3 regions of the Pseudoalteromonas sp. NSLLW218 genome follow, and region 2 is predicted to be linked to each of the others. Evidence: predicted binding sites of a transcription regulator. Region 2 holds the regulator's gene; each other region holds the start of a gene.
The links. Region 2 encodes sigma-54, which starts transcription at its own class of promoters, with help from an activator protein. Its sites were predicted from a motif close to GTTGGCACGNNNNTNGNNT; they were not measured.
Positions count from the first base shown of each region.

Region 1 (10,036 bases), on a different contig from region 2:
TGCTCGCGAGCAGCGTTTATCGCCTGCAACGGTAAGCCATCGCTTAAGTAAATTGGAGCGTGAGCTTGCAACAGTACTTGTTTTTAGAGATAGCCGACGAGTACGGTTATCTCCCGCAGGTGAAATATTTTATACGCGAGTTGGCGCTATAATTGAGGCATTGCACGACGCTGAGCATAGTATTGGTGCACGTAGCTCATCGGTAAGTGGTTTATTACGCGTGACTATGCCCCCTTGGATTTTTTCGAAATACGTAATGCCAAGGCTTAACGAGTTAGAGCAGGCCTATCCTGAACTAAAACTTGATTTTTTAATTACGGATCATTTTGTAAATGTGGTTGATGACGCACAAGATGTGGCAATTCGTGTAGGGCAATTAAATGATTCCGGTTTACTGTCGCGAAAAATAGTAAACAACAAACGTATACTTTGCGCAGCTCCTAGCTACATAAAAAAATATGGTATGCCTAAAAGCTTAGCTCAATTAAGCGAACACTATTGGGTTTGCCTGCCGTGGCAGCGCCAATTAAAGCTTTTTGATGAGCAGGGTAAAATACATACTTTTAATGCGAGAACACGCTTTACCATTTCTAATTCCGATAATATGACTCAAGCAGCTATTGCGGGTCATGGCATTGCAATTAAATCAATGATAGCTATTCATGAAGATATTAAAAATGGCATTTTAGTTGAAGTTATGCCCGGTGTAATGGCACAAGATGATGCTCCAGTTTGGTTTTTGCGTCCGCAAAATAGCTTAACTACCCGTAAAACCGATGTGTTTTATGATTTTATGAAATCACTATTTTTGAGCTGCGAATAAGCGCTTGAATGAGCGTTTTACTCCAGTTAACAACAAATAACCAGTAAGCTCGGCAAGTAAGGCAATTATAATGGCTGCAATAATGGCGGCTATTATAGAGTCTTTTTTTAAAATGATTTGACCTTCAAAGCGTTGCCACACTTGTTGCTTTACATCGCTCATGCCACTGATCAATGTAAAAATATATGGAGATTGCGCAAACCTATTTACAGCGATTTGTAAATCTTGTTGTCGCGTGTAAAGTGTACTGATATTGCTTGCACCTTTATTCACAATCCCATCATCAATATTTTTATAGTGTTTTATTAGCTTATCTAAATCATTATTAAAATACTTAGCGGCATCGTTTTTAAATGGTGCAATGGCATTTTTAGCTTCAATTAATTGGGCTGATAATGCTTGGCCAAAATCGCTTACAAATGCAGGAATTTGCACTCCAAGTAGTAAACCGAATGCAAAGAAGCTAAGTCGGATGTAATCTAAAAATTTACTCATTTATCTTCCTATCCATTTAAATAACCCAGAATTAACATTTGAGCTTGTTTTTATATCAAAAACTCGTAACCTGTCGGTAATAAAAATAACAACAGGTGTATGTTAAGGATGACGAAAAAAGTAAAGTTCACGTCAACATTTGTTGATATTTCTAAACAGCTCAAACGTTTTGTATCGCGCATAGTTCAACCCGACGATGTAGAAGATATTGTGCAAGAAACCTTTGTAAAAAGCTATGAAGCTGATTTAAAGCAAGACATTCAGTTTACCCGCAGTTATATGCTTAAAACAGCAAAACACCTAGCACTAAACCATATAGCAAAGTGGGACAACAAATTTAATGATTCGTTAGAAAATGATAACGAATTACCCGTACTACTCAAATCAATGAAGCTTGAAGATGAATACACATCTAAAGAGCGCTTCTTACTTTTTTGTAGAGCTACTGAGCAACTAAACTCATCAATTCGTAAATGCTTTATATTAAAAAAAGTTTATGGCATGAGCCAAAAAGAGATCGCAGATCAAATGCAGTTAAGCCAAAGCACTGTTGAAAAACACATTGCAAAAGGATTATTACAAACCATGTTGTACATGCGTGAACATGAGCAAAGCTCTCAAATACATCCTAAAGCTCAAGCACACCCTATATCAGTTAAGAGGGTCGCAGAATGAGTAATGTTCATCAATTTAATTCAAAAGATTTAATTTTAGAAAAGTCATGTGAATGGATAAGCGCTATTGATCGTGGTTTAACTGATGATGAAAAGGAGCAATTTAAATTATGGATGATGCAAAGCACCGCCCATCAAGACTCTATATATGAGCTTGCTCAGCTTTGGGATGAACTTTCGGTATTAAATGAATTAAGTCATTTATTTCCTCAGCGTAACAATACTAAAGCATCAAAAAATAAGTGGATGTTTTCTTACTCAATTGCAGCGAGCTTATTTGCAGCGTTAATGGTATGCAGCTACTTATTAATTAATTTAGAAAATGGCTATAACCAAGAGCTTGCAAAAGTTAATTACACTAAAATTTACAAAACAAAAGTAGGCGAGCAAGCAACGTATGTGTTGCCAGATGGCACCATAGTGCAGCTTAATACTAATAGCTTGCTAGAAGTTGCTTATAGCAAAGGCCGCAGGCAGTTATTACTTAGTCGTGGAGAAGGGCGCTTTAATGTAGCAAAAGATGCCACGCGTCCGTTTAGTGTTATGGCAGGCGACAAAAGCTTTACCGCACTCGGTACCGTATTCAATGTACAGCGTAATACCTCATCAGATTTAGAGCTTGTTGTTACCGAAGGCAAAGTGATGATCACCGACCCTAGTGTAGCGGTTGATGCAAATGACTTTAAAGATTATCAACTTGCAGATAACAGCACGCAAAAAATTCGTCAAATTAATGCCAACATTGTTACCTCAGGCGAAAAGGTAGTTATAGAGCAGAGTGTTACAAAGCCAATTACCCAATTATCAATGAACGACGTACAACGCGATTTGGCATGGCAAAATGGCATGCTTATTTTTAACGGAGAAGAGCTAAGCGATGCTTTAAATGAAGTAAGTCGTTATACCGCGACACGTTTTGAGCTTTCTTCAGCCGAGCTTGCCAGTATTAAAGTAGCTGGGGTATTTAAAGCGGGTGACGTTGAAGGTTTACTAGAAAGTTTACAAACTAATTTTTCGATTGATCATGAGCGTTTAGGTGAGCATGTAGTAACGCTAAAACACCATACAGAATCATAAGTAGACGTTATGCAAATCAGACTAATGTTAGATAAAGTTGCATCAATAAAGATTGAACGTAAAAAAAACATTAAAAAAAAGAGACAAAGCCATAGAGGATTTTTGTTTGTCAGCTGTTTATATAAGTTGCGCAGTAACCAAACGCATTTATTGAGTGGATTTAGTGTGCTTGCACCGGCTATTTTTAGCTTGAGTGTACAAGCAGCAACTCAAACCACTGGGCAAATGGTGCAATTTGATATAAAAGCGCAGCGAGCAGACAAAGCCTTAATTGAATATGCTAAACAAACAGAGCAAACCGTGGTGTTTTCTTATGAGTTGGCAAAGCAGTATGACGCAAATTCAGTTTATGGATTTTACACTCAACTAGATGCCCTAGAGGCATTACTAGGTGGGACAGAGCTCGATGCGGTTGTTGATCAAAATGGTTTACTGAGTATAAAACTCAAACAAATCAACAGGAATGATAACAACATGATGAAGCTTTCAGCGGTCAGTGCAGCAGTATTACCAGCTTTACTTGCAGTTAATTCGCAAGGTGTAAACGCAGCAGAAGAAGTCGCTCAAGAAAAAATTGAAAAAATTGCTATTGTCGGTAGCCGTGTAGCAGGACGTTCAGTTGAAGATTTACCCGTTCCAGTAGATATCTTAAGTGCAGAAGCGCTTGAAAATACAGGCCAAACAGAAGTTGGTCGTATGCTACAGTCTATCGCTCCTTCATTTAACTTTTCAAGCTCTGCAATTAGTGACGGTACTGATGCTTTAAGACCTGCGACACTTCGCGGTTTAGGCCCCGACCAAACATTGGTGTTAATTAACGGCAAACGTCGTCACCAAGCAAGTATTATTCATATTAATGGCTCTGTTGGGCGTGGTACTGCAGGTACTGATATGAATGCAATTCCAGCCTCTGCAATTAAACGCATTGAAGTATTACGTGATGGCGCTGCTGCTCAGTATGGTTCTGATGCCATTGCTGGTGTTATTAATATTGTACTTAAAGATGGTAGCGAAGGCGGTAAAGCGGCTATTAACTACGGCCAATATTCAGAAGGTGATGGCGAAACAATTAACCTTGATTTTAATAAAGGCTTTGCGCTAGGTGATGACGGTTATTTAAATACAACTATCAATTACCGTGACCGTGCACCGACTAACCGTGCAGGTTTACATGGCTCTTGTCAGTTTTACGGTTGTACAGAACTAAGTGACGGTACTTTACTTGCTGGCGATCCGCGTGAACTGACAGCCGATCGTGATACTTTTAGAATCGGTGATGCTGATTCTCAGCAGTTTGGTTTAACAATTAATACTGGTTACGAGTTAGGTGATGGCGAGCTTTACGGCTTTATTACTTACTCAACACGTGAAAACGAGTCGGCTGCATTTTTCCGTCATAATGCAAATGCAGGTGGTAACCCAGTACTACAAGATAACGATGCGACAATTCCGCTAGGTTTCTTACCAAAAATTAATACAACTATCGACGATATCTCATACAACTTTGGTTATAAAACTGAGTTTGATAACGATGCAAGTCTTGATTTGTCTTACACCTACGGTGAAAACAGCATTGATTATACGACAAGTGACACTATTAATGCCTCATACGCTAACTTTTTACGTTATGACCAAGGTTTGAGTGCAGCTGATATTCGTACAACTATCCCACGTGAAGCGTACGCTTACGGCATGGAATTATCACTGCAAACAATCAACATTGATTTTACGCAAAACTTTGATGATTATTCGTTAGCGATGGGTGCTGAAATTCGTACTGACGAATACCGTATCTTAGAAGGTAGTGAATATGCATACCGCGATTACGATACGACCAACGGTGTAAGTATTTATAACGGCTTAAGTGGTGGTGTTGGCTCTGAAGATGCATCAGGTGGTTCACAAGGTTTTGGTGGTTCGTCTCCTGCGTCATCAGTTGATGAGTCGCGTGATGTAATCTCATTTTATGTAGATGCAGAAGCTTATGTGATTGAAGATGTAATTTTATCGGGTGCACTTCGCTACGATAACTACAAAGGCTTTGGTGACACAGTAAACTTTAAGCTTGCTGGTAACTGGTCTGTAACCGACGATATTTCACTACGTGGTGCATTAAGCTCAGGTTTTAGAGCACCTTCAATGCAACAGCTTTACTTTAATAATGTAAGTACGCAATTTGTTGTTGATACTAATGGTAACCTAGTTGCAGAAGAGGTTGGTACATTTAGAAATGATTCAACACTTGCGCAAAGCTTAGGTATTCCAAAGCTTAAAGAAGAAAAATCACAAAACCGTAGTTTAGGTATTGTGTATAACGTTACAGATAATATTAATGTAACCGTTGATTACTATTCAATTGATATTGACGACCGTATTGTAATTAGTGACCGCTTAGGTAAAGGTTTATCTACAAGCCTTGATGCTGCATTAAATAGTGCGGGGGCTGGCGTAGGGCAGTTTTTCTTAAATGGTGCTGATACTGAAACTCGTGGTGTTGATTTTGTAGCAACGTGGAACACTGAAGGTTTAGGCGGTACGCTTGATTTTACACTTGCAGCTAACTTCACTAAAACAGATGTTGTATCGTTATTTTCTCCTGCTGGCTCAAGCCTTGAGACAGTAAGTGTAGACGATATATTTTCAGCGGAAGATATCTCTATTATAGAAGAGTGGCAACCAGAGGATCGTATTAACTTAAGTGCACTTTATCAACGTGATGATTGGACAGTTAACCTGTCACTTAATCGCTTTGGTGAGTACACAGTAGAAGATGGCGGACGTCAAACGTATGGCGCAGAAATTTTAACTGACGTTAAAGTTAACTACTTCGTTACTGAAGATTTGTCGGTAAACATTGGTGCAAATAACTTGTTTGACGTTTACCCAGATAAAAACGAAATAGGTAACTCTCGCTCAGGTACTATTGTGGATGCTAGTGGCAACACAGTAATAAGTAGCTCAGGTGTGTTTGACTACTCACGTCGCTCGGCTCCATTTGGATTTAACGGTGCTTACTACTACGTAGGTGCAGAATACCGTTTTTAATTAATAACCTCCCTTTCGTTATTTAACTCAAAGGGCCGTAAGGCCCTTTTTTTGTTTTAGCTTGGGCTGATTTTATTTAGAAATCAAACTTATTGAATAATCATCGTATTGCTTAATATTATTCATTACACTCATTAAAGTATTATGTGTACTGTTTTCGTCTGCGGTTATAAGTACCGAACTTATTTCATATTTAGCCGCGAACATCGCTAAATTAGACGTAACTTGCTCTAAATCAATTAACCTCCCTGAAAAATATACTCCGTTACTTTCATCAATTCTAAATAAAGCATTTTTAACAGGCTTATCTATTTGAGGGCTGTCGAGTGGTCGGTTTAATTCAATAGCCACAGGTTTTACAAAAGATGTAGTTACAATAAAGAAAATTAGTAATATGAACACTATGTCTAACATCGGGGTCATATCAACATCAGCATTATTTTGCAGTTTACTTAGTTTACTTTTCATATTGGACCTTATTTTTAATTAAATGCTGTGGCGCCACAGCAAGGTTTTAGGTACCTAATAACAAAATTAGCACAGCAAAAATAAAGCGTGGTTAAATAAACATTCTAATAACATTAAATTTTTGTATTTATTATGTATTTAAAATGTGGCGAAATAAGGTGGTGTTTATAGCAATCTGCTTATATATGGGGTCTATTTAGCATCGTTATAGAGTAATTTAATTCGTTAAATTGCTTAAGGGTTTATACAGATTGGTATTAGAGGCAATAAAAAACCCAGCGCTAGGCTGGGTTGTATTTATGAGTTATGTAAGCTTACTGCTTTTGCATACGGCTCATTTCTGCATGGCAGCTTTGCATCGTTAATAATGTTTTAGCCAGTGCTGCTTCGCAATCAGCTGGTTGCGGTTTATCCATAGCGGCTTTAATTTCTTCAAGCGTTTTATCTTCTACTTCTTCAAGCTCTTTAACATACGTGCTGTCATTATGTGAAGTGAAAGTAGTCAATAGGGCTGTATATGCACGTCGTGCTTCAACTGCGAAAGATGAACCATCTTCGCGTTCGCCTTTTTCATTAATTGCATATGGCTGCAAGCGCTCAACACTCACTTTTCGGGCATCTATCATACGCTGAAAAAGTGCGCCAATAGCAGGGTCTTCAACTTTTTCCTGTGCTTTTTGATAAAAATCGATGCCGCTGTTCATAACTTGAATGATGTCAGTAATATGATTTACTTCTGATCCTTGATGGGTGTTCATAATGACCTCTTTTATTAAATTAATGTATAGTTCAATTTAATAAAAGCAATGTACGTTCCACGTTTTTATTTTTATGTAGTCATTTGATTTTATTGGTTTAATTTTATTACAGGAAGGGGCTAAGTTAATGAGGAAAGTATTAACCTAGCAATTTTTACATTGTATTGTGTAATAAAGTTATTTTAGCTCTTCAGCTACCTCAGCTACTTTTTGGCGTAACCAGATATGGCTCGCATCGCGATGCAGCAGTGGGCTCCAAATCATATCAAGCTCAAAAGGAGGAATTGGAAACGGTGGCTCTAAAATTTTAAGCCCCGGATCATCTAAGTATATATTTGCGGCTTTTGAAGGAAGAGTCGCAATCAAATTTTTCTCTTTAGCTAAATGAATAGCTACATGGTAATTACGTGTAAAAGTGGCAATGTTACGATGTTTACCAAAGTGGGCAAGTGCTTCGTCAACCCAGCCGAGTTTTTGCACATCTTTAGGGTCCATGCCCACACCTACACCAAAACCTGTTTTACTCACCCATATATGGCGTGCTTTTAAGTAGCTGTCGAGGCTAAAGCTCTCAATAATAGGGTTGTCGGCCTTAACTAAGCAGCAAAAACTGTCTTTCCAAATACGTTTATGATGAAAAGACTGAGGTAAGTTTTCAAAGCGGTTGATTGCCATATCTACTTTACCGTTTTCTACGTCATGAAAGGTTACGTCACTTGGTGTGAGTATATCTAAAGTAGTATCGGGGGCTTCTTCGTGTAGTTTACTTAAAAGCTTTGGCGCTAACGTACTTGCAGCGTAATCACTGGCCATTATTCTAAATACACGTTTACTCTGGCTTGCCTCAAATTCTCTATTAGGTGCTAGAGTTTCTTCAAGCGTCATTAATATGCCACGAATAACGGGTTGTAACTCTAAAGCGCGCTCTGTCGGGACCATACCATCGCTGGTACGAACTAAAATAGGGTCGTTAAATAGGTTACGAAGTCGTTTAAGGCCATTACTCATTGCGGGTTGCGTAATACTCAATTGATTAGCAGCGCGTGTTACGTTGCATTCTCGAAGCAATGTATCGAGATAAACGAGTAAATTTAAATCTATTTTACTTATATTCATTGTGTGTGTCCTTTAGCGCTTACCAGTGGTGAATAAATCGCTGTGCTGTCGGGTATGGGTAAATATGACTTACCTGACCATTTTTTATATTTTGTTGTGCCTGCTTCCAAAAGCTAACATCTATAAGCTCTGGATGAGTGCTGAGGAAAAACTTTTTATACATAGGGTTAGGCATTACAAAGGTACATAACTGCTCTGGAAATACGTCTTGTGGTGCAACAGAGTAACTTTGCTCATCCATTAAATAATCATCGTAACTCTTTGCTTTTGGTAATGCTCTAAAGTTCATATCGGTTAGGTATTGAACTTCATCGTAATCGTAAAAAATAATACGTTTGTGCTTACTTACACCAAAGTTTTTTAAGAGCATATCGCCAGGAAATATATTAACGGCAATCATTTCTTTTAAGGCTTGCCCGTATTCTTCAATTGCGTCAGCGGCACTTTCTTCATCAGCATTTTCTAAAAATAAATTGAGTGGTGTCATGCGCCGTTCAATATACAAATGCTTGATGATCAACCATTCGCCTTCAATTACCATTGATGAGCCAATTGTTTTATGCAATTGCGCAAGTAAATTACTATCAAAACGTGCCAAAGGAAATACGACGTTAGAATACTCTATGGTGTCGGCCATTCTGCCAACGCGATCATGGTTTTTTACTAGTTGATAGCGCTTTAATACCGTATCACGGCCAAAGGGCTTACTTTCACCAAATTTGTCTTTTATTATTTTAAAAACATAACCAAATGAGGGGAGGGTAAATACCATCATCACCATACCTGGTGTACCCGGAGCAATTGTAAACTCATCACTTGAGTGAGATAAGTGATTTAAAAACTCTCGATAAAACTCAGTTTTCCCCTGCTTATGAAAACCCACTGCATTATAGAGCTCAGCAAGTGTTTTGTTTGGCATAAGCTGATTCAAAAACCGGACAAGTGCTGAAGGCGCATGAGTCTCTACCATAAAGTAGGCACGGGCAAAGCCAAAAATAACACGCATTTGAGATGACTTAGTTAAAAGTGCATCTAAATACAATCCGTTATCTTCATCGTGTAATACGGCGATTATAAAAGGCTGCACACCACTTTTTGAAACAACACGACCTACTATATAAGCAGCTTTATTACGATAAAAAGGCGTGTGCAAAATATCAAAGCGCATTTGCCAAGGTTGGTGATGTGTATCGGGTGCTTGTTTATAAAATGCTTTAACAAGAAGGCGAATATCACGCTCTAAATTTACAAATGGGGCTTTAAAATCAAAATGATTAATAATGCGCTTTATTGTTGGCTTTAGGCCATCAACTACTGGAAAGTATGTCCTATATTCGGCCTCAACAGGTACTGAAGGAGCATCTTTCAAAGTTGCTTCTACAAATATAAAGTCATTATGAAAATAGCGCCTATGGTACAGCCGGCAAAATACAGAGTTATAAAAGGTTTCGGCTAGTTCAGCTTGGGGATGAAAACATAAAAAATGCTGGTATATCTTTTTAACTTCAAGCCATAGGCTTTCATCAAGTTGCTCTGTTGGGGTTTCTTTTTTTAGCGCTTGCGTAGTTTCGTTAACACGA
Region 1 is NZ_JADYWO010000003.1:292,135-302,170, reverse strand. It holds gene I6E80_RS06140 (LysR family transcriptional regulator) at 1-823, shown strand, start outside; gene I6E80_RS06135 (DUF2937 family protein) at 803-1,318, opposite strand; gene I6E80_RS06130 (RNA polymerase sigma factor) at 1,427-1,993, shown strand; gene I6E80_RS06125 (FecR family protein) at 1,990-3,069, shown strand; gene I6E80_RS06120 (TonB-dependent siderophore receptor) at 3,079-6,114, shown strand; gene I6E80_RS06115 (biopolymer transporter ExbD) at 6,187-6,582, opposite strand; gene I6E80_RS06110 (PA2169 family four-helix-bundle protein) at 6,897-7,340, opposite strand; gene I6E80_RS06105 (LysR family transcriptional regulator) at 7,518-8,456, opposite strand; gene aceK (bifunctional isocitrate dehydrogenase kinase/phosphatase) at 8,476-10,036, opposite strand, start outside.
Region 1: the regulator sigma-54 is predicted to act here: its motif matches at 7,384-7,402, upstream of I6E80_RS06110 (PA2169 family four-helix-bundle protein).

Region 2 (10,036 bases):
AAACAAACCCTGGTTGTGCAAGAGCGCTGTTTCAGCGACACGGCGATCGCTCTATTTGGGTAAACCCGCCTGCATACCCATTAGAAACACATGAGATGGACGCTGTGTTTGGTTTACCGTATCAGCGAATTCCTCACCCAAGTTACGGCGACTCTAAAATTCCTGCTTACGACATGATAAAAACATCGGTAAATATTATGCGCGGTTGTTTTGGTGGTTGTTCGTTTTGCTCAATTACGGAGCATGAAGGGCGTATTATTCAAAGTCGTTCGCAAGAATCTATTATTGAAGAAATTGAACAGATTAGAGATAAAGTACCTGGCTTTACTGGTGTGATTTCTGATTTAGGTGGCCCAACGGCAAATATGTATAAACTGCGTTGTACGAGTAAAAAAGCAGAAAGTACCTGTAGACGCTTATCATGTGTGTACCCTGAGATTTGTAAGCACATGGATACCGACCATACGCCAACAATAGACTTATATAAAAAAGCACGTGAAGTTAAGGGTATTAAAAAGGTTTTGATTGCTTCTGGTGTACGTTATGACCTAGCTGTACGCGACCCTCGTTACGTTAAAGAATTAGTAACGCATCATGTGGGCGGCTACTTAAAAATAGCGCCGGAGCATACAGAGGATGGTCCATTATCAAAAATGATGAAACCAGGTATGGGCGCGTATGATCAATTTAAAGAATTATTTGATAAGTACTCTAAAGAAGCAGGTAAAAAGCAGTATTTAATTCCTTACTTTATATCAGCTCATCCAGGTACAAAAGACGAAGACATGGTAAACATGGCTTTATGGCTTAAATCAAACGACTTTAAGCTTGATCAGGTACAAAATTTTTACCCGTCACCGATGGCTAATGCAACGACTATTTACCATACAGAGATGAACTCTTTACGTAATATAAAAAACAATACAGAAGTTGTTCCAGTACCTAAAGGTGCTCGCCAACGTAGATTACATAAAGCTATTTTACGCTACCATGATGCAGCAGGTTGGCCGATGATACGCGAAGCACTGCGTAAAATGGGTAAAGCTAATTTAATTGGTAAAGGGCCTAACTGTTTAGTGCCTGAAGAAGGGCGTGATGAAAAAGCAGGTAAAGGTCGCAGTAAAGGCGGACGTCCGGCACTAACGCGACATACCGGTTTTAGCCAATTTAAAAAAGCAAACACTAAACCAAAAGTAGGCGGTAATCGTCAAAGTACACGTTAGTAATCTAATCTATTAATATCTAGCGTAATTAGTTTAATTACGCTAAGGATTTTTAAGCCTCTTTAGTACGTAAATTAAGTAAACCTTGCTCTTTATTGGCTATATTATTGTAGGTAATAAAGAGCGAGCTTTCAGAAACTCCCCTTAAGATTGGCGTATTTAGAGCCTATATACTTCTAGTTAGTTTTTTAAAACGTTGATGATAACCACAAACGTAATTTAAGAGACCATAACGGCTGAATGCCTGTTAGCCCTTGCGTCATTTTATTATCTTTTAAGATTATATAAGATGGCGTGACTTGCCCTTGCCAATCGGCAAATATCTCACCGTGTTGATCGTTGACAGTGGTAAAACTGTAGCCATGATCATTTAGATACTCATGTAGTTTTTGATCCGAGCCTGATTTTATTGCGATGCTCACGACAGGGTAGTTATTCTCGTTTGCGAGTTCGTTTATGGCAGGGGAGGTAATACTACAAATAGGGCACCAAGTTCCCCAAAAATAGACAAGTGTTGGTTTGTCTTGGCTCATTGCTGCTAAATCAATGTTTTGCCCTTTATAATCGATTAATTGTAATTGAGGATTTGCAGGCATGACCGGTTGCCTCCACCAATTAACAGCGTTATAAATTACGAAAAATATAGAGCCATATATCAATACACTTTTTAATATTGATAGCCCTTTTTGTTTTGGCGTTTTTTTAGGTGTGTCTTTTTTATTTTTGGTATCCGTTGTCATAGCTGCAGCTTTACCCTAAGTGTTTTTTACTTTAGTTATTTGCAAAAGTTTCTAATTTAAACCAGCAACCAAGTAGCAGTACCTAAAAAGGCGAATATACCCACAATATCTGTCACCGTGGTTAGCACTACACTCCCTGCAAGTGCTGGGTCTATATTCATTCTCTTAAGAATAATAGGGATACTCGCACCAGCAACACCTGCCACCACTAAGTTCATAAACATAGCGAAGGCGAGTACGCCACCAAGCATAAAGTCCCACTGCCATAGTGCTATAACACCTGCTATTAACAACGACCACAAAACACCGTTTAACGCGCCAATAGCAAGCTCTTTCATCATCAAGAAACGTTGGTTTGTTTGATTTATATGACCTACCGCAATACCACGAATAACAAGCGTTAATGATTGGCTGCCTGCAACACCACCCATAGAAGGGACAATACCGTTAAGTACAGCTAAAATAGGTAAAACATCTAAAGTTCCTTCAAAAAAGCTAGCTACAAAAGCAGCTGCAAGTGCAGTTAGTAAGTTGACACCTAACCAAACTGAGCGTTTTTTAGAGCTTTTTAGTACTGGTGCAAAGGTATCTTCTTCATCATCAAGACCGGCTAAACTTAGTAAGCTATGCTCCGCATCTTCTCTTATTACGTCAACAATATCATCGATAGTGACACGACCAAGGAGCTGATCGTTATCATCAACTACGGGGGCCGATATCCAATTATGACGTTCAAATAATTGCGCGACTTCACTTTCATCCATAGAGATTGGGATAGACTCACAATCTTCATCCATTAAATCGCGAACAATTTTTTCTGGCGGGTTAGTTAATAATGTACTGAGTGATAAAGCGCCTATAAAGCAGTTATGCTTATCAACAACATACAAGTCATCGGTACCTTCTGGTAACTCACCGCGTAGCCTAATATACCTAAGTACAACATCAAGCGTAACGTCGGGGCGAATGGTCACCGTATCGGTGTTCATTAGCGCGCCAGCAGAGCGCTCTTGATACGAAAGTGCTTGTGTTGCACGTTCACGGTCTTGAATGTCCATCGCGCTAACAACGTCTTTATAAACGGTGTCTGGCAGACTACGTAATACTTCACCTAAGTCATCGTGGCCCATATCCTCTGTTGCGGCTGCAATGTGCTTAGGTTCCATCTGGGCAATAATGCCTAAACGAACATCTTCTGATAGTTCTTCAAGAACATCGCCTTGCACATCAGGATCAACCAACTGCCAGAGGAGTCGGCGAATTTTATGGGGGGATGATTCTAATAATAATGCGGTATCACAAGGAGCTGTTTTTGCGAGCATGCGCCTAACTTGAACAAATTGACCACTATTGAGTGACTTAGTCACCTGTTTTAGTTGCTGTAGTGGGTAATCTTGTTCAAAAGCTTCAGGCATTGGCGTCCTTTATAAATTTTTATATTACTTTATGGGGAGAGGTGAGTTAACTGGCGTCACTAACCGTATTTATATATCTGTTTTAGTTGAGGCGTTAGTAATGCGAGCATTATTTTTATAACTGTTTATTCTTGCTCATTAAAACGTTGTGCTATTAACTCTCCAACAGCATGTAAAGCTTGCTCAGAATCCGGGCCTTTGCATACAACTTTTACTTCTTTGCCTTGGCTACTTTCAAGTAACATTAGTGCAAGTACGCTATCGCCCGCGGCTTCTTTATCATCTTGAAATAATGTGATTGTCGCATCAAATTGTACTGCTAACTGCGCAAGCACAGTAGCTGCTCTAGCGTGTAAGCCTAATTTGTTTTTTATTAAAAAAGTGTCTTCACAGTGCATAACTTACTCTACCTAAGCTGAACAGGTGATTATTCAGCTCTATTATTTTTCTTGTTCACGATGGCGAATTTTTACATTGGGATGTGTCATTGCAAAACTTTCACCGATAGTTTGCGCTAAATATACAGAGCGATGTTGTCCGCCTGTACACCCAATAGCAATGGTTAAATAACTGCGGTTATTTCGCTCTAAGTGCGGTAACCACGTTTGTACAAATGTTTGAATTTGCCATGTGAATTTTTGTACTATGCTGTGATTGGCCAAATAATCTTTAACGGGTTGATCTAACCCATTTAAAGGTTTTAATTCAGGTTCCCAGTGTGGATTTGGTAAAAAACGCGCATCAAATACATAGTCTGCTTCTTTTGGTATACCGTGTTTAAAACCAAACGATTCAAACGTGACAATTAGTTGCTTATCTTTTTTACCTAAAATCTTTTCACGAATAGATTCAGCAAGCTGGTGAACGCTTAAATCAGTTGTGTCTATCATAAAGTCGGCGCGGGTGATTAATACATCAAGTAATTCTTTTTCTTTTTTGATGGCTAAATCAAGAGGCAGCGAGTCAATTGATAGTGGGTGTAACCTGCGTGTTTCTGAAAAGCGTTTTATCAACGTTTGATCGTCGCTATCTAAATAAAATAACGTAGGATTTGCAAAGCCTGGTAAGTATTCAAGAATATCGTTAAATTCATCTTGCTCTTTAGGGATGTTTCGCACATCAATGCTAACAGCAATTTTATCGTAGCTATCAGACACACTGCGAACTAATGAAGGAAGCAAGTTAACTGGAATATTATCTACGCAATAATAGCCTAAATCTTCTACAACGCGTAAAGCAACCGACTTTCCAGAACCAGAACGGCCGCTTATGATAATTAACTCCATTTAACACCCTTTATAAAACTATGATTGATCGACAATAACTTGGTAAAGCTCAGCATCTGATTTTGCACAGCGTAACTGTTTACAAAAATCTTTGTTGTTTAGTTTATCAGCAATGGTTGCGAGAGTCTTTAAGTGCTGTTGGTTATCGCCATCTGGTACGATGAGTGCGACAAAAATATCAACAGGACGATTATCTATTGCATCAAAATTTATTGGAGTTTCGCTAACGAGTACTAAAGCTAAAGGCTCTTCTGCACCGCTCATTCGACCATGAGGAATGGCAATGCCACGGCCAATACCTGTACTACCCAGTTTCTCTCTACTCATTAAAGCAGTAAGGATATCCTGTTGCGGTAAATACGGAAGTTTGTCGTGAGCAAGTTCGCTAATGAACTCTAAAATCCTTTTTTTGCTATTAAAAAGGACCGCAGCTTTGCTGCAGTCCTGGCATATAAGTGAGCTTAATTTCATCATATTAGTGTCGAGCAAGCTTCTCTTTGTGTTTAATCACTTGTCGATCGAGCTTGTCGATCAACGAGTCAATGGCGGCATACATATCTTGATGTTCCGTAGATGCAAATAGCTCAGCACCACTTACATGTATTGTGGCTTCTGCTTTTTGATTTAATTTTTCTACATCGAGAATGACATGAACATTATTAATATGATCAGAGTGTCTTTCTAGCTTCGCAAATTTGGTATTAATATAGTCTCTTAGTGAATCGGTTAATTCTACGTGACGACCAGTTAAGTTTAGTTGCATAAGCATTACCCTCTTTTTTTTGCGTCTTAGATCAAGCTTTTACGTTGATTTGACGGTGGAATAGCCAGAGATTCGCGGTATTTTGCGATTGTACGTCTTGCTACTTTAATTCCTTGCTCAGCCAATATATCCGCTATTTTACTATCACTCAATGGTTTTGCTGAGTTTTCTGCAGCGATTAATTTGCGGATAAGTGCACGAATTGCTGTAGATGAACATTCACCACCGTTTTCGGTGCTTACATGGCTTGAGAAAAAGTATTTAAGCTCAAATATACCACGGGGTGTATGCATATACTTTTGAGTTGTTACGCGCGAAATTGTTGATTCGTGCATTTCTACCATTTCAGCAACATCATTTAAAACCATCGGTTTCATTGCTTCAGGGCCGTGTTCAAAAAAGCCTTGTTGTTGCTTAACAATACAATTAGTTACTTTTAATAGCGTGTCGTTTCTACTTTCTAAGCTTTTAATAAACCATTTAGCTTCTTGTAAATGCGAGCGAATAAACTGGCTGTCACCACTGGATTTTACAGTGCGAGACATTGCAGCGTATTGGCTATTAACACGAATTTTAGGCATGCTATCTGGGTTTAACTCAACAACCCAGCGGCCTTTAATTTTTTTAACTGACACGTCTGGAATAACATACTCAGATTCTTCTCTTACAATAGTATCTGCTGGCTTAGGACTAAGAGTATGGATTAATGTCATTACTTCTTTAAGCTCTTCTTCTTTGAGCTTGGTTTTCTTCATTAATGTACGATAGTCACGAGCAGCTAATAAATCAATATGCTCGGTTAAAATCATTTTTGTTTCATTAATGTAAGGTGTTTCTTTATCAAACTGGTTAAGCTGAATACACAAACACTCTTGTAAACTACGTGCAGCAATACCAACAGGATCAAACAGTTGGATGCGCTTTAATACAGCTTCAATTTCATCAAGTTCGACTTCGTTATCATCTTCGTTTTCTTGATTAAAGCTTTCTAAAATCTCTTCGCAGCTTAGTGTTAAAATACCTGAATCATCAACTGCTTCTACGATGGCAATAGCAATAGCTTCGTCTGTAGGGCTAAATGGCGTTAATTGTAACTGCCACATTAAATACTCATGGAGCGTCTCTGTAGAGGCACCTTGATAAATTGATTCATCTTCAGGCATTGGACCCGATGATGCTGCAGGAGCGGCACTCATGTACTCATCCCAGCTAACATCCATAGCCATGTCGTCACTTAGCGTGTCTTTCGCAAGTGCTTCACCACTATCTTGTTCGTATTCGCTTGGAGCATCATCGGCAGATGCGCTAACAGTTATGTCATCGGTATCAGCTTTTTGCTCGTTTTTGCCAGCAGCATCTTCTGAGTAGTCTTGTTCTTCAACCTCTAATAGCGGGTTGCTGTCGAGAGCTTCTTGTATTTCTTGCTGGAGATCCAATGTACTGAGTTGCAACAAACGAATAGCTTGTTGCAGCTGTGGAGTCATTGTAAGTTGCTGGCCCATGCGCAGCTGTAGTGATTGCCTCATGTATCTCTAACAATCCTTTTATGTTGTTATAATTAATACTAGCAGATGCTTAAAGACATGGCGTAAATGTTACAGCCTAAATTGCTCGCCTAAGTAAACATCGCGTACTGTTTTATCATTTAATACGTGTTCTGGAGTACCTGATGCAATCAGCTCCCCATGAGAAACAATGTAGGCTTTTTCACAAACATCAAGGGTTTCTCTTACGTTATGGTCGGTAATTAATACTCCAATCCCACGATTTTTAAGATGTTCTATTATTTTCTTTATATCTAATACTGAAATTGGATCAACACCAGCGAACGGTTCATCCAGTAATATAAATTTAGGATCTGCTGCCAGCGCACGTGCTATTTCAACACGACGACGTTCGCCACCTGATAATGCCATACCTTGGCTATCACGAATGTGTTGTATGCTAAATTCATCTAACAATTTATCGAGAGTGTCTTCTCTAGCTTGTTTATTTAACTCTTTGCGCGTTTCTAAAATTGCCATTAAGTTTTGATAAACAGTTAGCTTTCTGAAAATTGAAGACTCTTGCGGTAAGTAGCCTATGCCTAATCTAGCACGACTATGCATAGGTAAAAGAGTAATATCGTTATCATCTATCGATATTTTACCTTTATCGCTGGGCACAAGACCTACAATCATATAAAACGTGGTTGTTTTGCCTGCGCCGTTAGGGCCAAGTAAGCCAACAATACTGCCAGCTTTTACTTCAAGGCCAACGTTTTTTACAACTTCACGGCCTTTATAGCTCTTTGCTAATAGTTCTGCTTTTAATGTGCTCATGGTTGACCTTTGTCGCTTTTTTTACTTTTTTTAGTTTCAATGGGTACTAAAATTGTATGAACGCGGTCAGTTGAGTTTTCATCTTTTTCGGCACTGATTAGCTGTTGCTCAATGTCGTAGGTAATGCTTTTAGCATTTATTTTTTGTCCTGCTTGCGATACCTGTGCATTACCAACAAGCGTTAAAAAACGCTTAGATACATCGTAACGTACTTCGTCAGCACTGGCGCTCATAGTCGTGCCGTCTGATTGCTTCTCTTCAAAGTGGGCAGGGCTACCAGTGGCAATTAATAATTGCTTATTATCACCAAGTTCATCGCGTTTATGTACTTCGAGACGGTCGGCTGTAATACGGCGGTTACCGTGAATAATTTCAACGTTTTTCTCAAAAATCCCGACATTAGCTTTTAATTGACCTTCTTGCTTATCGGCGCTTATTGATATTTGATTTGCAGCAGGCTGTGTATTTGGCTCTGCAGCACTGCTATTAAATGCTAGTATAAGTGTAGGAATAATAAGTGATTTTAATATTTTATTGGTCATAATATATGGTTCGCGTATGGTTAATTAGTTTTATCACTTCGGTTTTTAAGTCGGCTTCTAGGCCTTTGCCGGTGATTTTTAAATTGGGTCCAGTGATGATAACGGGTTGCTCCGAGCGCATTGTTAATAGCTTTATATCTACCTGAATATTATCAGCATTGATTTTGTCTATCATGGCGTTATCGGTTAAGTTTTTGGCAACCACATTACCTTCTAAAATTAATTGTTTGTCTTCGTATAATGTTGCTTCGTCTGCATTTATTTGCCACGTTTGCTTTTCGTTATATAAAGTAAAAATGGGTTTTTCAAAAAACGTGAAACCTAATTGCTGATATAGTTCCATTTTAGCCGCAGTTACTTTGTGGCTGATTGTACCTTGTTCGTCATAGGCTGTTTGTTTGAGTTCAATGGCTATGTAATCAGGCTTGGCAATAACTTCAGGCTCAGTCTGAGGCAAAATATTTGGTTGTGTAAAATAAGGGTACCAAAGCCAAACCATACAGCTAATGAATAAAACGCTTAATATTATGCGCGCTGCATTCATGAACTAGTGCCTTGTGTAGTCAACGCTTTACCATTTTCAAGCATAAGTAAGTCGGTGAGCTCTCTTACTGCACCAAAGCCGCCAGGCATTTGCGTTACATAGTGTGATAAACGTTTAATAAGTGGATGGGCATCATTTACTGCAACAGCAAAGCCGACTAATTCCATAACGGGCATGTCAGGGCCATCATCACCGATATAAGCAATTTGTTCATCGCTAAGGTTGAGTTTGTCTTTTAATTCTTGATAGGCAATGAGCTTATTTTCTTGACCTTGATAAATATGCTGTACGGTTAAGCTGCTCATACGTTGTTGCACTATTTGTGAATGACGACCAGTAATTACAGCCACTTCAAAGCCACTGTTTATAAGCGCTTTAATGCCAAAACCATCTTTTGTATTAAATGCTTTTAGCTCTTCACCTTGATTACCAAGATAAATACGGCCATCAGAAAATACACCATCAATATCGCATATAAGTAGCTTTACTTTTTTAGCGCGTGCTTTTGCATCATCGCTCAGCGGTTGATAGAGTTCTTCAAATTGCATTTATAACACTCCTGCTTTTAATAGGTCTTGCATGTTTAATGCGCCAATAGGTTGGTTTTTCTCATTGACGACGATTAAGCCATTTATACGTTTGTGTTCCATAATATTAAGCGCTTCAGCGGCTAAAATATCTTGTGTAGCCGTAGTACATGACTTAGTCATAACAACATCTATTTGTGTTGTATGAATATCAATTCTTTGCTCTAAAATACGACGTAAATCGCCATCGGTAAATAATCCCACGAGCTGCTGATTTTCATCAACAATGGCTGTCATGCCTAAACCTTTGGCGGACATTTCAATAAGGGCGTCTTTAACTGTTTGTGAAACGCTAATAATAGGTGTATTTGCGCCACCGTGCATAACATCTTTTAAAGTAAGCAGTAAGCGCTTGCCTAAACTACCACCTGGGTGAGATAGCGCGAAGTCATCAGCTGTAAAGCCGCGGGCTTCTAATAGTGCAACTGCCATGGCATCGCCCATCGCAAGCGTTGCAGTGGTGCTTGATGTAGGAGCTAGACCCAATGAACAGGCTTCTTTTTCTACTTTAATACACACATGTACATTAGCAAGGGTCGCCATGGTTGATTGCGTATTGCCAGTCATCGATATCATTTTGGCACCAAGTCGTTTTAAAACCGGAATGATATTTAA
Region 2 is NZ_JADYWO010000001.1:270,361-280,396, forward strand. It holds gene I6E80_RS01155 (YgiQ family radical SAM protein) at 1-1,223, shown strand, start outside; gene I6E80_RS01160 (protein disulfide oxidoreductase) at 1,412-1,963, opposite strand; gene mgtE (magnesium transporter) at 2,020-3,378, opposite strand; gene I6E80_RS01170 (HPr family phosphocarrier protein) at 3,504-3,776, opposite strand; gene rapZ (RNase adapter RapZ) at 3,819-4,664, opposite strand; gene ptsN (PTS IIA-like nitrogen regulatory protein PtsN) at 4,683-5,135, opposite strand; gene hpf (ribosome hibernation promoting factor) at 5,140-5,427, opposite strand; gene I6E80_RS01190 (RNA polymerase factor sigma-54) at 5,454-6,953, opposite strand; gene lptB (LPS export ABC transporter ATP-binding protein) at 7,023-7,748, opposite strand; gene lptA (lipopolysaccharide transport periplasmic protein LptA) at 7,745-8,290, opposite strand; gene lptC (LPS export ABC transporter periplasmic protein LptC) at 8,280-8,834, opposite strand; gene kdsC (3-deoxy-manno-octulosonate-8-phosphatase KdsC) at 8,831-9,382, opposite strand; gene I6E80_RS01215 (KpsF/GutQ family sugar-phosphate isomerase) at 9,383-10,036, opposite strand, start outside.

Region 3 (10,036 bases), on a different contig from region 2:
CTGCTCAGCTTTACCAAAAGTATAAATATCAGCATGGTCAAAAAAGTTAATGCCACCTTCAATAGCATTATCTATACATTCATGAGTTTGCTTAACATGTGCATCAGTAATTGCGTCTTTATTCCAACCGCCGCCCAGACCCATGCATCCGAATACAAGTTTACTAACATGAGGTAAGTGCTTTGCTAAAGGTGTGTGAAGCATGATAACTATCCTTAAAATTTTGAAGAGCTGTTACTGTAAACAAAAAGCGCTGAACAAGAAACCATTTAGCGGCGAAGAAATTAAGAACAAAAAAAAGCGCAGTAAACTGCGCAAATCGGTTGGATTAAAATTAATTTAACCAACAAGTGCTAATAAAATACCCGCAGCAACTGCACTACCAAGAACGCCCGCAACATTTGGTCCCATTGCATGCATAAGTAAAAAGTTATGAGGATTACTTTCAAGGCCTACTTTGTTTACTACTCGTGCCGCCATTGGCACAGCCGATACACCTGCCGCCCCTATTAATGGGTTTATAGGTGTTTTAGATATGCGATTAAGTCCTTTTGCCATAAATACGCCAGATGCCGTACCAATTGCAAACGCGAGTGCGCCAAGTACTAAAATACCAATCGTCTCAACAGTTAAAAACTTATCTGCAGCAAGCTTTGAGCCTACAGCTAAGCCTAAAAATATAGTTGTAACATTGATGATTTCGTTTTGAGCACTGTTACTTAATCTATCAACAACACCTGACTCTCGCATTAAGTTACCTAAACAAAACATACCTACCAGCGGTATAGCAGCCGGTAAAAACATAGCCGTTAAGCTAAGCACCATAAGAGGGAAAATAATCTTTTCCTTTTTAGATACTTTACGAAGCTCTGGCATTTTTATTTTACGTTCTTCTGGAGTTGTTAACGCACGCATTATTGGCGGCTGAATAATTGGCACAAGTGCCATGTATGAGTATGCGGCTACCGCTATTGCACCAAGTAAATCAGGTGCCAGTTTTGACGCTAAAAATATTGCAGTAGGTCCATCTGCTCCACCTATAATCGCAATAGCCGATGCATCCTGTAAAGTAAACTCAAAGCCTGGCACATAGTTTAATAATATCGCGCCAAACAGTGTCGCAAAAATACCAAACTGTGCAGCCGCACCTAATAGCAACATACGTGGATTAGCAATAAGCGCACTAAAATCGGTTAGCGCCCCTACTCCCATAAATATCAATAACGGAAAAATCCCCGTATCAATACCCACATAATAAACGTAGTACAAAAGCCCACCAGGGTCTGACAAACCTGCCACTGGTACATTTGTTAAAATCGCACCAAAACCAATAGGTAGTAATAATAGTGGTTCAAAGCCTTTAGCTATCGCTAAAAATAGTAATAAACACCCTACCGCAATCATTATTAACGATGGGATTGTAAAGTTAGCAATGCCTGTCGCATTCCAGAGGTTTAAAATACCTTCCATCCTCTATTTACTCCTAAGCTAATGCAATCATAGCGTCGCCGGTAGTTACAGCATCGCCTTCACTAACTAACACTTCAGCAATTGTTCCGGTATGCGTAGCGCGTATTTCAGTTTCCATTTTCATGGCTTCCATAATAATCACTACATCGCCTTCGTTAACAACTTGCCCAGCTTTTACTTTAATCTTAAAAATATTACCGGCTAGAGGTGCGTTAAGTGTTTCGCCTGATGCTACCGAAGCCGACTGAGGAATGTGCTCAGAGTCTTTTAAGGTTACTTCTTTAAGTTCACCACCTTGCGCCACTACTACGTCGTAAACTTTACCATCTACTTTTACGCTGTACTGCTCAGCTTTTACGCCGTTATTGTTTGAAGTTGATTTAGAAGGTGCTTTACTGCTTTTATCTTCAACACAAGGTACTGGCTCGAATGCATCTGGGTTGTTGCGGTTTTTAATAAACTTCAAACCAACTTGTGGAAACAATGCATAAGTTAGTACATCATCAATTTGATCATCAGCAAGTGTTAAACCTTGCTCTTGCGCTTCTTTTAATAATTCAGCTTCAAGTGTTGCAAGCTCTGGTGCAATGTTATCTGCAGGGCGACAAGTAATAACCTCAGCTCCATCAAGCACACGCTCTTGTAGCTCTTTATTCATTGGTGCTGGTGTTAAGCCATATTCACCTTTTAATACGCCAGCAGTTTCTTTAGTGATTGTTTTATAACGCTCACCCGTAAGCACGTTAAGTACTGCTTGAGTACCTACAATTTGCGACGTAGGTGTTACTAAAGGTAAAAAGCCAAGATCTTCACGTACACGTGGGATCTCAAGTAAAACTTCATTAAGCTTATCTGCCGCGCCTTGCTCTTTAAGTTGGTTTTCCATGTTTGTAAGCATGCCACCAGGTACTTGAGCTAGTAAAATACGACCATCAACCCCTTTTAAGCTACCTTCAAATGCCGCATATTTTTTACGTACATCTCTAAAGTAAGCAGCAATTTCTTCTAGGTGATTTAAATCAAGGTCAGTATCGCGCTCGGTACCTTCAACTATCGATACAATAGTTTCAGTAGCAGTGTGTCCGTAAGTCATACTCATAGATGAAATAGCGGTATCAAGCATATCAATGCCTGCATCAATCGCTTTTTGATAAGTCGCAGTACTTAAACCAGTTGTAGCATGGCACTGCATAGCAATAGGAACCGATACAGTTTCTTTAAGTGCTTTAATTAGTTTTTCAGCATCGTATGGCTTTAATAAACCCGCCATATCTTTAATACAAATTGAGTGACAACCTAAATCTTCTAATTGCTTAGCAAGAGTTAGCCACATTTCAAGCGTATGAACAGGGCTAACTGTATACGAAATAGTACCTTGAGCGTGTGCGCCTACTTTTATAGCCGCTTTAATCGCTGTTTCAAGGTTGCGTACATCGTTCATTGCATCGAATATACGAAATACGTCAACGCCATTTTTGTGTGCGCGTTCTACAAATTTTTCAACTACGTCATCAGCGTAATGGCGGTAACCCAATAGGTTTTGACCGCGTAATAGCATTTGCTGTTTAGTATTAGGCATCGCTTTTTTAAGCGCACGAATACGCTCCCAAGGATCTTCGCCTAAATAACGAATACACGAATCAAATGTAGCACCGCCCCACGATTCAATAGACCAATAACCTGCATCATCTAGCTTGCTAGCAATAGGTAGCATATCGTCTAGGCGCATACGTGTTGCGAGCAATGATTGGTGCGCATCGCGTAATACCAATTCTGTTAATTTTAATTTAGCCATGTGTGTGCCCCTTATTTGTTATTTGATTTGTACTGAGCAATGGCAGCACTAATAGCAGCGATGTGCTCATTAGGCACACCTTGAGATTTAAAAGACGGTGATTTAGCTGGTGATGCCTCTGGTTCGCTAAAGCGCGTCACCAAATTAGACATAAGCGTTACTGCACCAATTAATATCGACAGAAATACAAACACCCCAACCATACCAGTTAGCATTAAGCTACCAGCCGTTGTGAGTAGAGCACCTATATCCATTTTTCTCCCCCTTGAAACCCATATCGAAAATAAAAAATCGATTTAATTAAATATTTATTCACTGGATGATAACAAAACTAGTCGCTTTGTCTACATCTTGTAAATTGGTAAAACCAATTAAACTATAAACAACATAACACTCAACTTATTTACATGCCATAACCCAGCAACCATGCGCCCTACAATACACGTAGGAAATAACGACTATAGCTAATAGTTATATAGAAGTTGTTAATTAACTATTCAACTTAATAAAAATACACACCAAACTTTATAATAAGTACAAAAACACGCACTAATTGTTAATTGGTCTTACCAAAAAAATTATTCTCAGTGGATTTTTGCCAGCAATTTGTAACAGTGTGAATAACTTACATAACAAAGCGTAAAAGTTACTAACTAACAAATAACTAAAAACATAACCAAAAAACATAAGTCACTGATATTAATATAAAATAAACTTTGGCATGTAACTGGCATTAGTTATTATGAGCAAATTTGATAACCAAGGAGAAAACAATGTTACGCTGGACAATTACATTTTTAGTTATTGCTTTAATCGCTGCAGTGTTAGGTTTTGGTGGCATCGCAGGTGCCGCAGCTGGTATAGCAAAAATTATATTTTTTATCTTTTTAGTACTTTTAGTGATTTCATTAGTTTCAGGTGCACTACGTGGTAAATCGCCCAGGTAGATAAAGCATGCAACTAACACACTAAAATTTAATTAAAACTTACAAGGAATTACATTATGAATTCAACAACTGTAAAAGCAGCACTAATCGGTCTATTCGCAAGTTTTTTCATCATGGGTTGTGAAGACAACCATGCAGAAGACGCAGGCGAACGTATTGACGAAGCAGTAACTGACGTGCAAAACAAAGTAGAAGATGCATGTGAAAATGTTAAAGAAGGCGTAAACGCTGAAGAAACTAACTGTTAATTCTTCTTTTATCGCTAAAAAACGGCCTTAGGGCCGTTTTTTTGTGTCTGTAATAAAATCGCTGACTATAAAGCTGCTCATTTAGCGATTAGCTTGTTAAAATAAAAAAAACGATATTTAAAGCAAGGCAATATGGCATTTACAACAACCTACACGCTAGATAAACCCTACTTTTATGAGTGCTTTGATGAGTCACTCCCGTACAGTAAACGCGCCAAACCTAAGTACTTTTTACTTGTACTACTGGTTGCGCTTGGTTTATTTGGCATTTATGTTTTAAACGATCATTACTTAGGATCGTTTATGATCATGCTAGGTGTACTAGAGTGCGTCGCTTTTTACTATCGCAGACCTTGGTGGGTAACCAGACAAATGCTCAGCAGAGCATCAGGCTCAGAAGTAACACTTACCTTTGATGAAGAAGGCATTAAATCGGCTAATCATTACAAAAGCTTTCAGCTAACTTGGCAAGACATAAGCGAAGTAATAGATACGCAGCAAGGTATTATTATTAAAAATAAAAGCGGCATGCAGTATATTTCAAAACAAATATTAACCCCAGAAACACTCGCTTTTATAAACAAAAAAGCCACTCAGTGAGTGGCTTTTGACTAGTTGAGTTAATTACTCAGCTACGTATACGTGTTGATTAAGCATTGCCCGGATTAGGGTTCGACTTTTCAGCTTGTATGCGCATGTAAATCTCTTCACGATGCACTGATACGTCTTTTGGTGCATTAACACCGATTCGAACTTGATTTCCTTTAACACCTAGAACAGTAACTGTTACTTCGTCACCAATCATTAGGGTTTCACCTACTCTACGAGTTAGTATTAGCATTCTCTTGCTCCCATGTTCCAATAAAAATTATAAGATTCCGCTTAAACATACTAATGAAAATTAGACTGAAAAGTAAGTAAAAACTCTCAATCTATCCATTTTCTGTTAAAAATGCTTTGTGTAATGCACGAACAGCCAACTCTAGGTACTTTTCATCTATTAAAACTGAAATTTTGATCTCAGACGTCGAGACTAAAACCACATTAATATTTTCCTGCGCTAATGCATCAAAAAATAAACTTGCTACACCAGAATGCGATTTCATACCCATTCCAACAGCAGACACTTTAGCGACTGTTGGTAATCCGCTTATATTTTGAGCACTGAGTTGAGCTTGATCTTCGCTCAATAATTCAAGTGCTTGCAGATAATCATTCGAGTGCACAGTAAAAGCATAGTCTATTTTTTCAAAGATATGATTAACTTGATTAATCATATCTACTTCGATGCCATTATCAGCAAAAAGTTTCAATATTTTTGAAAGATATTGTGTACCGCTTGGCACACCATCGACTTTAATTAAACATTCGTCACGATTAAACGCAATCCCCGATACCACCTTGCTTGGCATATCGTTCTCCTCAAAACTTATTAATGTGCCTTCATCAGGATTAAAGCTCGAAAGCACCCTAAGTGGCACATTGTGTCTACCTGCAGCTTCTACTGAGCGAATGTGCAAAACTTTCGCCCCTAAACTTGCCAGCTCCAGCATTTCGGCAAAGGTAACTTGGCTCATTCTGCGCGCGTTAGGTTCAACACGAGGATCTGTAGTATATACGCCGTCAACGTCTGTATAGATCTGGCATTCGTCGGCTTTTATAGCCGCTGCTATTTCTACAGCCGATGTATCGGTGCCACCGCGCCCAAGCGTTGTAATGTTGCCCTCAACATCACGCCCTTGAAATCCAGCAATAATAGCAATACGGTTATGTTCAAGCTCATGCTTTAAGCGTGTAGCTGCAACCTCTGCAATACGGGCTTTGCCAAACATGTTATCGGTTAGAATATTAACTTGCTCGGCTAACAAGCTTACAGCTGAATGACCACGTTTAATAATAGCCATAGCAAGCAGCGAAACAGAAACCTGCTCTCCGGTGCTAATAAGTACGTCTAGTTCACGGCTACTCGGGCGAGTATCGATTTGTTTGGCGAGATTAATTAAGCGGTTGGTTTCTCCCGACATAGCCGAGAGCACCACAACCACTTGATGCCCTTGTTGTCTGGTCTTAACAACAAGGTCGGCGACTGCTTCAATTCGCTCTATTGAGCCTACCGAAGTGCCACCGAATTTTTGAACAATAAGCGCCACTTAGGCTTAAGTACGCTCAGTTAACCAAGCTGTTACGCTATCTAATGCAGCACCAAGGTTTTGTGGCTCACTACCACCGGCTTGTGCCATATCTGGACGACCGCCACCTTTACCACCTACTTGGCCTGCCATGTGGTTAACTAACTCACCGGCTTTTACTTTGCCTGTTAAGTCTTTAGTTACACCAGCAATTAGGCTTACTTTGTCGCCACTGGCAACACCCAGTGCAATAACACCTGAGCCAATCTTGTTTTTAAGGTCATCAACCATACCGCGAAGCGCTTTAGATTCAGTCCCTTCAACGTTTGCAACTAACAGCTTAACGCCATTAATTTCTACTATTGAGTCAAGTAAAGACGCGCCCGCTGCACTTGCTAGCTTATCGCTAAGTTGTGCAATTTGCTTTTCAAGGCTCTTTGATTTTTCAAGAAGCGCAGTAACTTTTTCAAGTACCGATGCGCTATCGCCTTTAACTAAAGCTGCAACATCGCTAAGTTGTTGCTCTTGCTCGCTAACGTACGCTACAGCATCTGCACCAGTTACGGCTTCAATACGACGTACGCCTGCGGCAATACCACTTTCAGATACAATTTTGAATAAACCAATATCACCAGCGCGCTCAACGTGAGTACCACCACAAAGCTCAATAGAGTAGTCGCCAATAGTAACTACACGTACTTCGTCATCGTACTTTTCACCAAATAACGCCATTGCACCTTTCGCTTTAGCATCATCAATAGCCATAAGCTCAGTATTAAGTGCAAAGTTACGACGAATCTCGTCATTAACTACGCGCTCAATTTCACGTAGCTCATCTTTAGTAACCGCTTCAAAGTGTGAAAAGTCAAAACGTAAACGATCAGGCTGAACAAGTGAGCCTTTTTGGCCTACATGGTCACCTAATAGTTGGCGTAGTGCTTCGTGTAAAATATGCGTAGCTGTGTGGTTTTTCTTAATGCTATCGCGACGCGTATCATCAATAGTTGCGTCCACTTTATCGTTAACACCAATACGGCCTTGTACAGTACCGTGGTGAGCAAAAGCATTACCAAGCTTAGTGGTATTAGTAACATTAAATTCGCCACCAGCAACTGTAATAGTACCCGTATCACCCGTTTGGCCGCCAGATTCAGCGTAAAAAGGTGTGCGGTCTAGTACTACAATACCTTGTTGACCATCTTCTAATAACTGAACAGCTTCGCCACCGGCAAAAATTTCAACCACTGTCGCGCTATGGTGTGTGCTGTCGTAGCCTTTAAACTCAGTAAGCTTTTCTGATTTTAATTGCTCGTTGTAATCAGCACCAAATTTACCCGCTTGTTGCGCTGTTTTACGTTGTACAGCCATACACTCTTCAAAGCCTTGATGATCAATCGTCATCTGGCGCTCACGCGCAACATCGGCCGTTAAATCAGCTGGAAAACCGTACGTATCATAAAGCTTAAATACTAAGTCGCCTGGTATAATATCGCCTTTAAGGTCGCTTAAGCTTTCTTCTAAAATAGCTAAGCCACGCTCAAGTGTTTTACCAAACTGTTCTTCTTCAATGCGTAATACTTTTTCGATAATTTCTTGTTGCTTAGCAAGCTCAGGATACGCTTGACCCATTTGCTCAATTAGCGCAGCAACTAATTTATAGAAAAACGAACCTTGTGCACCTAACTTATTACCGTGGCGCACAGCACGACGAATAATGCGGCGTAGTACATAACCACGGCCTTCGTTAGATGGCATAACACCGTCTGAGATTAAAAACGCACACGAACGAATATGATCCGCCACTACACGTAGTGACTTGTCGTCCATATCTTGCGCGTTAGTAACACTTGCAGCAGCGGCAATTAAGCCTTGGAATAAATCGATTTCGTAGTTTGAATGCACGCCCTGCAAAATAGCAGAAATACGCTCAAGGCCCATTCCCGTATCAACAGATTGCTTAGGCAGTGGCAGCATAGTGCCGTCGCTTTGACGGTTGTACTGCATAAATACCAAGTTCCAAATTTCGATGAAACGGTCGCCGTCTTCCTCTGGAGAGCCCGGAGGTCCGCCCCAAATGTGTTCACCATGGTCATAAAATATTTCAGAACACGGACCGCACGGACCGGTATCGCCCATAGACCAAAAGTTGTCTGAGGTCGCAATACGAATAATACGATCTTCACTTAAGCCAATGTCTTTTGACCAGTACTCAAATGCTTCTTCGTCATCGTGGTAAATAGTTACTAAAAGTTTTTCTTTTGGTAGTTTTACTTCTTCAGTTAAAAACTCCCATGCAAACTTAATAGCTTCTTGCTTAAAGTAATCACCAAAACTGAAGTTACCTAACATTTCAAAAAATGTATGGTGGCGAGCAGTGTAGCCTACGTTTTCTAAATCGTTATGCTTACCGCCAGCACGTACACAACGCTGCGAGCTAGTCGCACGTGTATAAGGGCGGCTTTCTGCGCCTAAAAATACATCTTTAAATTGCACCATGCCGGCATTGTTAAATAACAACGTGGCATCATTACCCGGTATAAGCGAGCTTGAAGGTACAACTTGATGTTGCTTGCTGGCAAAAAAGTCTAAAAACTGTTGCCTAATTTGTGCGGTAGTCATGTGCTGCATTTGAAAGTCTCACCTGTATTTACTGTGCTTGCATTGCAAAATTAATTTCATCGTAGCTAAAACCCCGATACATTAAGTAGCGCACGCGCTTAGCTTTATCTTTGTAATCGAGATCTGGCGGTGTATTTGAATATTTTTTATTGTACGCATCCTGCGCAAGCTCAAACCAATCTACTTCAAGCTCTTCAACTACCATTTCAAGTAGCGAACGATCAATCCCTTTGCCCATAGCTTCGCTTTGTATTCGCTTAAGCCCGTGGCATTTAAATATGTGTTTTCTTACAAAGCCTTCACAGTATCGTTGCTCGTTGATAAAATTGTGCTTTTCGCACCAATCAAGCAGCGTTTCAATAAACTCTTCTGTGGCTTCTTTTTGCTGTAGCTTAAGCGTTAACTCACGACGCGAATATTCTTGGCGCCCTAGTAACCAAAGTACATAGTTTTTTAGTTTTTGCTTTAATTTATCATCCATTAAGCGTCAAAACGTCCGCTTGTTTCACTGCTAAGTGGCTTAACATTAATGTCGTCACTTGGTGGTACAACAGGCATAAAAATGGCTTGATAAGATACAAAAAAGCTAATGTAGCAAATCGGCATTAAAATCAACAGTGGTAAGAACGATAAGAACATCGAAAGCGCCATAAATAATGCGCAAATAAGGCCAAAAACGCCAAGTGGCAAAATGTTATGATAAAACACCATTAACGATTTTTTAAGTGCCGTTAAAATACGTGTTTCTTTACTAAAATAAACAAGCGGTACGGCGTACGCAAATGCTGTTAAATAAATTAGCATTGCCATAAAAAATAAAATTACATT
Region 3 is NZ_JADYWO010000018.1:20,169-30,204, forward strand. It holds gene I6E80_RS19705 (aldo/keto reductase family oxidoreductase) at 1-204, opposite strand, end outside; gene I6E80_RS19710 (sodium ion-translocating decarboxylase subunit beta) at 340-1,470, opposite strand; gene oadA (sodium-extruding oxaloacetate decarboxylase subunit alpha) at 1,484-3,265, opposite strand; gene I6E80_RS19720 (OadG family protein) at 3,277-3,519, opposite strand; gene I6E80_RS19725 (DUF1328 domain-containing protein) at 4,039-4,212, shown strand; gene I6E80_RS19730 (hypothetical protein) at 4,269-4,460, shown strand; gene I6E80_RS19735 (YcxB family protein) at 4,593-5,060, shown strand; gene csrA (carbon storage regulator CsrA) at 5,110-5,301, opposite strand; gene I6E80_RS19745 (aspartate kinase) at 5,393-6,610, opposite strand; gene alaS (alanine--tRNA ligase) at 6,617-9,217, opposite strand; gene I6E80_RS19755 (regulatory protein RecX) at 9,237-9,689, opposite strand; gene I6E80_RS19760 (BPSS1780 family membrane protein) at 9,689-10,036, opposite strand, start outside.
Region 3: the regulator sigma-54 is predicted to act here: its motif matches at 3,981-3,999, upstream of I6E80_RS19725 (DUF1328 domain-containing protein).